DNA from 4 places in the Pantoea sp. SGAir0215 genome. Region 4 is predicted to be linked to each of the others. Evidence: riboswitches for the same ligand, from Rfam matches in the RefSeq annotation. Region 4 holds a riboswitch; each other region holds the start of a gene.
The links. A riboswitch is a leader RNA that binds a small molecule or an ion and turns the genes downstream of it on or off. The one in region 4 is predicted to bind thiamine pyrophosphate.
Positions count from the first base shown of each region.

Region 1: it holds a riboswitch for thiamine pyrophosphate, as region 4 does, so the genes downstream of both, thiB (thiamine ABC transporter substrate binding subunit) here and C1N64_RS22185 (FAD-dependent oxidoreductase) in region 4, are expected to answer to the same signal.
Region 2: it holds a riboswitch for thiamine pyrophosphate, as region 4 does, so the genes downstream of both, thiC (phosphomethylpyrimidine synthase ThiC) here and C1N64_RS22185 (FAD-dependent oxidoreductase) in region 4, are expected to answer to the same signal.
Region 3: it holds a riboswitch for thiamine pyrophosphate, as region 4 does, so the genes downstream of both, thiM (hydroxyethylthiazole kinase) here and C1N64_RS22185 (FAD-dependent oxidoreductase) in region 4, are expected to answer to the same signal.

Region 1 covers NZ_CP028031.1:1,342,020-1,344,217, reverse strand. Annotated here, with positions in the region: gene sgrR (HTH-type transcriptional regulator SgrR) at 1-1,190, shown strand, start outside; TPP riboswitch at 1,226-1,330, shown strand; gene thiB (thiamine ABC transporter substrate binding subunit) at 1,374-2,198, shown strand, end outside.
Region 2 covers NZ_CP028031.1:834,038-836,235, reverse strand. Annotated here, with positions in the region: gene C1N64_RS04025 (Rsd/AlgQ family anti-sigma factor) at 1-495, shown strand, start outside; TPP riboswitch at 628-727, shown strand; gene thiC (phosphomethylpyrimidine synthase ThiC) at 814-2,198, shown strand, end outside.
Region 3 covers NZ_CP028031.1:3,442,726-3,444,923, reverse strand. Annotated here, with positions in the region: gene C1N64_RS16050 (AEC family transporter) at 1-520, opposite strand, end outside; gene C1N64_RS16045 (hypothetical protein) at 612-809, opposite strand; TPP riboswitch at 1,110-1,206, shown strand; gene thiM (hydroxyethylthiazole kinase) at 1,241-2,029, shown strand; gene thiD (bifunctional hydroxymethylpyrimidine kinase/phosphomethylpyrimidine kinase) at 2,026-2,198, shown strand, end outside.
Region 4 covers NZ_CP028032.1:255,951-258,148, reverse strand. Annotated here, with positions in the region: gene C1N64_RS22195 (AzlC family ABC transporter permease) at 1-254, shown strand, start outside; gene C1N64_RS22190 (AzlD domain-containing protein) at 251-571, shown strand; TPP riboswitch at 649-768, shown strand; gene C1N64_RS22185 (FAD-dependent oxidoreductase) at 907-1,851, shown strand; gene thiS (sulfur carrier protein ThiS) at 1,836-2,033, shown strand; gene C1N64_RS22175 (thiazole synthase) at 2,036-2,198, shown strand, end outside.

The DNA.
Region 1 (2,198 bases), on a different contig from region 4:
ATGAGGAAAAGGGGGAAATCGAAGCCGATATCGCTCATCACTGGCAGCAACATTCGGATCGACACTGGCGCTTTTATTTACGTCCGGCTATCCGTTTCCATCATGGCCGGGAACTCGACATGGACGATGTGATTGCCAGCCTTGAGCGCCTGCGCCAGCATCCGCTGTTTTGCCATCTTCAGCGACTTGACTCCCCTGCCCCCTGGACGCTGGATATCTATTTAGATCAGCCCGACCGCTGGCTACCCTGGCTGTTGGGCAGCGTCAGCGCCATGATTCTGCCGCGCGAGTGGCCCGATATGCGCGATTTTGCCCGTCAGCCCATAGGGACAGGGCCCTATCGGGTCATCCGCAATCAGCAAAGTCAGCTGAAGATCGAAGCCTTCGACGACTACTTTGGCTATCGCGCCTTGATCGATGACGTGTCGGTATGGGTGCTGCCCGAAATCAGTGACGAAGTGGTTTATGCCGGTGTTCGCCTGCAGGGCGAACAGGCCGATGAGAAACAGGAAGAGAGTCGGCTTGAAGAGGGCTGCTACTTTTTACTGTTTGACCAGCGCTCCGCGAAGGCAGGCGAACCGGGCATTCGACGCTGGCTTAGCTTCCTGCTTAACCCCATTGCCTTACTGAACAATGCTGATCTGGGTTACCAGCGTTACTGGTTTCCTGCTTACGGCCTGCTGCCCCGCTGGCACCACCGGCGTGATTTGACACCGGTAGAAAAACCCGCAGGCCTGACGCACCTGACGCTGACCGTTTATAACCAGCACATTGAGCACGTCAGTATCACCGATGCCTTGCGTCCACTACTGGCGCAACACGATGTGACGCTGGACGTGCGTGAGGTCAGTTATGAATCCTGGCATCAGGGCACAGGTGAAAGCGATATCTGGCTCGGCAGCGTCAACTTTACCCTGCCCCTGGACTATTCTCTGTTTGCGCTGTTATACGAAGTCCCGTTGTTGCAGCACTGCCTGCCGGTGAACTGGCAGCAGGATGCTGCGCGCTGGCGTGAGAAAACGCTCCCCCTTGCTGAATGGGCGAAACAGCTGGTTGAAAGCAACTGGCTTCATCCGTTGTTTCATCACTGGCTGCTGCTGGAAGGCCAGCGCAGTATGCGCGGAGTACGGATGAATACGCTGGGGTGGTTTGACTTTAAATCCGCCTGGTTTGCACCGCCCACGCTGTGATCCTTTCCCGGCGGGCATTAAATGACTAGAATGTGACGTTCTCAACGGGGTGCCTCTTTCCATCATGTCAGAGCGCTGAGATATACCCGTCGAACCTGAATCGGTTAATGCCGACGTAGGGATTTGAGAGGCAACTTTGCTCAGATCCTTTGCGACTCAACCCTGCCGCTATAGGAGCGCAAAGTGTTAAAAAACGTCCTGCCCGTGCTGCTGTTACTCTCTGCCCCGGTCTTCGCGGCCAAACCTGTCCTGACGGTTTACACCTATGATTCATTTTCCGCTGACTGGGGACCGGGTCCGGCCGTTAAAAAAGCCTTTGAAACCCAGTGCGGTTGCGAACTGAAATATGTGGCCCTGGAAGACGGGGTTTCGCTGCTGAATCGCGTCCGTCTGGAAGGCAAGAACAGCAAGGCCGATGTGGTCTTAGGGCTGGATAACAACCTCCTGCAGGCCGCGCAACAAACCGGGCTGTTTGCCAAAAGCGACGTTGATACCGGTAAATTGCAGGTTCCCGGCGGCTGGAAGGACACCACCTTTGTGCCCTTCGATTACGGCTACTTCGCGTTCGTCTATAACAAAAACACGCTGAAAAACCCACCAAAGAGCCTGAAAGAACTGGTCGAAAGCCCCGAAAAATGGCGCGTGATTTATGAAGATCCCCGCACCAGCACGCCGGGCCTTGGCCTGCTGCTGTGGATGCAAAAAGTCTACGGAGACAAGGCGCCTGAAGCCTGGCAAAAGCTGGCAAAGAAAACCGTCACGGTGACCAAAGGGTGGAGTGAAGCCTACGGTCTGTTTCTGAAAGGCGAGAGCGATCTGGTGTTGAGCTATACCACGTCGCCGGCTTATCACATTATTGAAGAGAAGAAGGATAACTATGCCGCGGCACCGTTTGCCGAAGGCAACTATCTGCAGGTGGAAGTGGCAGCCCGCCTGGCTAACAGCAAACAACCAAAACTGGCAGAGCAGTTTATGCAGTTCATGGTCACGCCCGCTTTCCAGAATACG
Region 2 (2,198 bases), on a different contig from region 4:
CAGTTAGACGTTCTGACCCAACGCGTAGGTGGCAGTAATGAACTGGTAGATTCATGGCTGGCAGCTCGCCGCCAGCTGTTGGTTTCTTATTACCATTTGGTCGGCATCAAGCCGAAAAAAGAAGCGCTGACTCGCCTGGACGAGCAGGCACTGGATAACTTTTGCCACACGCTGGTCGATTATCTTTCATCCGGTCACTTTAGCCTTTACCAGCGTTTGATTGCAGAGATGGACGGCACCAGTCCGCTGCTGGCTGCCGCGCAGATTTACCCGTCGCTGGAAGCCAATACCGAGCAGTTGATGCAGCTGTATGACGGCCACCTGCAACAGGCCATCGACGACGACAACTATGTGACGTTTCAGCACGCCTTGTCAGAAGTCGGCGAAGCTCTTGAAGCGCGTTTTACCCTTGAAGACAAGCTTATCCAAATGGCATGGGACAATCACCTGACTCCGCCTGTGGCGAACGACAGTGAAATTGCCCGCCCTGCTTAACAGTGCCGCAAATGTAAATAACTTGTGATTCATAAAAAGCCCCCTTATGCTGAGTGGGCTTTAAAACATCTGTTTTATGTTGTCAGGGTTTGACGGTTGCACGTCCTTGCGGGACCTGATTAACCGTTAAACCAAATCTTGTCGGAGTGCCCATTGGGCTGAGACCGTTAATTCGGGATCCGCGGAACCTGATCAGGTTAGAACCTGCGAAGGGAACAAGAGTAAATTTTTACGGTACGCCGCACTCAGGGTGCCCGCTGTGCCGTTACTCCTTCCGAACTCCGGACAAGCAACCTTCCCACTTACTGGAATATTGCTATGTCTACTACGAAAACGACCCGTCGCGAACAACGTGCTCAGGCACAGGAATTCATTGATTCCCTGCAGGGTGGCAGTGCCTTTCCCAACTCAAAACGTATCTGGCTGACCGGCAGTCGTGACGACATTCGTGTCCCCATGCGCGAAATCCAGCTTAGCCCTACATTGACCGGCGGCAGTAAAGATGAGCCCGTTTACCAGGAAAATGAGCCTGTGCCGGTTTATGACACCGCCGGTGCCTATGGCGATCCGGCAGCAAAAATCGACGTGCATCGCGGACTGGATAAACTGCGTGCTCGCTGGATTGAAGAGCGCGACGACAGCGAAAAACTGACGCAGATTAGCTCGGCGTATACGCAGCAGCGACTGGCTGATGACGGACTGGATCACCTGCGCTTTGAACATCTGCCAACGCCGCGCCGTGCTAAAGCCGGCCGCTGTGTGACCCAGTTGCATTACGCGCGTCGGGGAATCATCACACCAGAGATGGAGTTCATCGCCATCAGGGAGAACATGGGCCGTGAGCGCATTCGTGGTGAGGTACTGCTGCAACAGCATCCGGGCCACAGCTTTGGTGCCCATCTGCCCGAAAACATTACCCCCGAGTTTGTACGTCAGGAAGTGGCCGCTGGCCGCGCCATTATTCCGGCCAATATCAACCATCCCGAATCCGAACCGATGATCATTGGACGCAACTTTCTGGTGAAGGTGAATGCCAACATTGGTAACTCAGCGGTGACCTCGTCTATTGAAGAAGAAGTAGAAAAGCTGGTCTGGTCCACACGCTGGGGCGCGGATACGGTCATGGATCTGTCGACCGGACGCTATATTCATGAAACCCGTGAATGGATTCTGCGTAACAGTCCTGTTCCCATCGGCACTGTTCCGATTTATCAGGCACTGGAGAAGGTCAACGGTGTGGCAGAAAACCTGAACTGGGACATTTTCCGCGATACGTTACTGGAGCAGGCCGAACAGGGCGTGGATTATTTTACTATCCATGCGGGTGTGCTGCTGCGCTACGTTCCCATGACTGCAAAACGCCTGACCGGTATTGTGTCCCGTGGTGGCTCCATTATGGCGAAGTGGTGCCTGTCTCATCACAAGGAGAGCTTTCTCTATGAACACTTCCGCGACATCTGTGAAATTTGCGCAGCCTACGATATCGCTTTGTCCCTGGGTGACGGATTACGCCCCGGATCGATTCAGGACGCCAACGACGAAGCACAGTTCGCTGAGCTGCACACGCTGGGTGAACTGACAAAAATAGCCTGGGAATATGACGTACAGGTGATGATCGAAGGCCCCGGCCATATCCCGATGCAGATGATCCGTCGCAACATGACAGAGCAGCTGGAACATTGCCATGAAGCGCCGTTTTATAC
Region 3 (2,198 bases), on a different contig from region 4:
GCACGCTAATCAAGGTGCGCTTAAAGCCCTGAAGGGAAAAACTGCCCTGTTTCGACCATTCCACCGAGACGGTGAGTAATGTCCAGAGGATCAGACTGTTAAATACCAGGACCAGCGCAACCGATGGCAAGGCACCGGGGCCCAGCAGGACGGTAGCGACCGGAATACCCAGCATAACGTTATTTGAAAAGACACCGCCCAGGGCAAAGACCGAACCGGCCACGCCATCCAGATGAAACAGACGCGAGGCAAGGATTCGGCCCACGATAAACACCAGCAGACAACTGCCAAAGAATGCCAGAAGCAGGCGCACATCGACTGCGGGACTGTTGTAAAAGTCACTCATGATGCGAAACAGCATGCAGGGCAGGGCAACGTTAAAGACAAACCGGTTCATGCCTTCGCTGATGCTCAGCGGCCATTTGCCCCATTTCGTCAGGCAATAACCCAGGAAAATAAGAATAAACAGCGGGGCTGACAGGTAAATCTGGTGTCCTAATGTATCCAGCAGGAAGGGCATAAGCGTAAGCAGTCCAGTGACTCAGTAAGGGCAAGACTACCAAATTGCGTCGGCCGCGTAACCTGGCAAAACGTGTACCCGACCCGCGAATTTACCCCAGCCAGCGGCGCGCCTGGTCATCACTGATATCGCGATAATACACCCGATGGATAACCGCATCGCAACGCTGACAACGGGCAGAAAGATAAGTGGAATAATAGTGTCGGCCAGAAGGAGAAAGGGCACCCTGACGGGTAATGGTGATGTCAGTCCATCGGTGACGATGAGGGATAAGCGCTAAAAATCGCATCATGCTTCCTGTCAAGTATGAAGTGTTCTGGTAATTTTTAACTACGTGATATGAAGATTTATTGTTGCGATGTTGTAGGCAGGTGTTTGTTATTGCTGGGCATTCTGATAATGGTGAAGGATATAATTTACTTGCGTAAATACCTTTACTGCTCTGACGTGCAAATTTTAAGCCCGCAGCATTAAGCCTTTTTTCGTGCGGTGGGGAGTTGATCCGGATCATGTAAAAGTCTCGCCCGCCAGGTTGAAAAAAGAATAAGCACCTTGCTTAAATTTAGGGGCTTACTTATTCTTCTCTGCGTAACACGACTCGGGGTGCCCTTCTTTGTGAAGGCTGAGAAAAACCCGTATTACCTGATCTGGATAATGCCAGCGTAGGGAATTCTGATGCCTGACCGCATTCGCCTTCTTGTCCGCCGGTTGGGAGTTCTGATGACACATCAACCGCACCATCTTTCTGATGCGCAATGCGCGCCCATCCTGCAACAGTTTCGCCGTCAGTCACCGCTCGTGCACTGCATGACCAATGATGTGGTGCAAATGCTCACGGCTAATGTCCTGCTTGCTCTGAACGCGTCACCTGCCATGGTCATCGATCGCGAGGAAGCGCCGCAGTTCAGCGGTATCGCGGATGCACTGTTAATCAATGTCGGCACATTAACGCACGAACGCCAGCAGGCCATGGCCGCGGCAATCGAGGCGGCTAATCTGGCAGGCACGCCCTGGACGCTGGACCCGGTAGCGGTGGGCGCACTGACGTTGCGTACCCGGTTTTGCCAGCAGGTGCTGATGCAGTCGCCTGCCGTGATTCGCGGCAATGCTTCCGAGATTCTGGCGCTGGCCCAGCAGGCTGACGGCGGACGTGGCGTGGACAGTCTGCACGCCGCCGAAAGCGCCCTGCTGGCCGCCCAACAACTGGCGCGGGAGTATCAGACCTGTGTGGTGGTCACTGGCGAGGTGGATTATGCCACCGACGGGATGCGTACCCTGTCGATCGTCGGCGGATCGCCCTTAATGACGCGGGTGGTCAGCACCGGCTGTGCGCTGTCTGCGGTCGTCGCCGCCTTTGCCACCCTGCCGGGTGACAGACTGATCAATATCGCCAGCGCCTGTCGGGTGATGGCACTGGCCGGAGAGAAAGCCGCACAGGCATCAACCGGGCCGGGCAGCTTTGCACCGGCGTTTCTGGACGCGCTCTGGACACTGGAGGCCGCCCTGTGAAACGCATCAATGCTTTAACGATTGCCGGTACCGATCCCAGCGGCGGTGCCGGGATTCAGGCCGACCTGAAAACCTTCTCCGCACTGGGCGCTTACGGCACCAGCGTGATTACGGCCCTGGTGGCGCAAAATACCTGTGGCGTACAGTCGGTGTACCGTATTGATCCTGA
Region 4 (2,198 bases):
TAATCTGGCCTGTGACCGTAATGGCTGGCGCGGCGATAGGGCAGTTTATTCCGAATGTGTCTGCTATCGGCCTGGATGCGGTCTTTCCCGCGATCCTGATTGCGCTAATCTTTCCTGCCTTACGCAAAGCGCGCACCCGCATTCCTGCTATGACTGGTGCGTTTTTGTCGCTGGTGGTCACGCCTTTCGTACCTGCCGGTATGCCCGTATTGTTTTCCTTGCTTGGCCTCTTTACATGGAGATCGCGCAAATGAATCACGCCATGATTATTGCAGGTATTGCGTTGCTGGCTGCTGGCACCTACGCCATCCGTTTCGCGGGTGTTAAACTCGGCAATCGTCTGCCCGTCAGTGAACGAACCCAAAATATGTTATCCGATGCTGCCACTGTACTGCTGCTTGCGGTTGCGGCAACCACCACGCTGTTTGAAGGCCAGCATTTTGCAGGGATGGCCAGAGTGCTGGGCGTCGGGTTTGCCCTGTTCCTTGCCTGGCGTAGAGCTCCGCTGATTTTCATTATTCTGGGCGCGGCCTGCATGACGGCGTTGTTGCGCTACATGGGTGTACCCTGAATGCGCTATTTATCTTGCCGGACCCGGCGATAAATTGCGTGTCAGCCTTGACGAACAGCGTCGCTTAAAATACAACTAGAACCCGTCAGGGGAGTCTCGCCAGAGAGACTGAGAGGCTAATAGCGCCATGCGCGGCTTAGCGACCCTTAGAACCTGACCCAGTTGATACTGGCGTAGGAAGACGGGCATCTGCGCATCGCGTAGATGCTTGCCGCAGAGCCTGTTTCTGTCAGGCTTGTGCTTTTTCCCTTCTTGTATCGCGGGTCTCTGAGAGCTAACAGAGAGGCCAATGTGACTATCCTTATTCCGTTTTTACCCCATCAGGATGGCGGACAATGAGCCGCTGGTCAGTGCTGGGCAGCGGTGTATCCGGACTCTGTATCGCGACGTTACTGGCCGAACACGGCGAGAAGGTTGAAGTCATTACGCAACCGAATTGTCAGGCGGCGTCCTACTGGGCTGGCGGCATGCTGGCACCCTGGTGTGAGGCAGAAAGTGCGCCTCAGCAGGTCGTTGAATGGGGACAGCACGCTGCAGCGTGGTGGGCAGCCCGCGTAAGTGGCGTTGAACAGCAGGGCACACTCGTACTCGCGCCACCGCGTGACAGCGCCGAACTTACCCGGTTTGCCAGCATGACCCTAGCGCATCAGTGGGTTGCGCCAGGTGACATCGAACCCGCGCTGGAAAACCGCTTCGCCCGGGGATTATTTTTCCCGGCTGAAGCGCATCTCGATCCGCGTCAGGCAATGCAACAGTTACGTGCACGTCTGGTCAGCGCGGGCGTCAGTATTCACGCTGGCAAGCCCAGCGGACGCATTATTGATTGCCGCGGTATTCATGCGCGTGAGGCACAGCCAGCCTTGCGTGCGGTGCGGGGCGAAATGCTAATACTGCAAACGGATGAGATCACGTTTTCCCGACCTTTACGCCTGCTGCATCCCCGTTTTCCTTGCTATCTGGTTCCCCGGGCGCAGGGGCACTTTATGCTCGGGGCCACCATGGTTGAGAGTCAGGATACCAGCCCCATCAGCGCGCGCGCCATGATGGAGCTGCTGAGCGCTGCTTACAGCATTCATCCTGCGCTTGCCGAAGCGCGCATTATCGAAAGCGGGACGGGGTTACGTCCTGCTTATCACGACAACCTCCCCGACGTGCGTTATGAAAACGGTGTCTTTTCCATTAACGGTATGTATCGCCATGGCTTTTTGCTGGCACCGGTTATGGCCGAAAAGCTCATGCATCAACTTGCAACAGAGAGACTACTATGCGAATCGAACTAAATGGTCGTGCTATCGAGACGAAAGCCGGGACGCTTGCGGAGTTGTTAGAAGAGCAGGGCATTGACGCTGGCTGTGTGGCCAGTGCCCTCGATGGAACCTTTGTTCCCAGAGAGCGCTATGCCTCACAGTTGCTTGAGGCCAACTGCCGTCTGGAAGTGCTGTCGCCAATGCAGGGAGGTTGATCATGTTTTACGACTACAAGGGCGACTCCCGTTTTTTACTGGGTACGGCCGGTTATCCCTCACCGGATATTCTTCAGCAGGCTGTTGTGGCCTCCGGTGCGGATATCATCACGGTCAGTCTGCGTCGGGAAGGGAATCAGGGTGGGGCCTTTCGCGATTTACTGA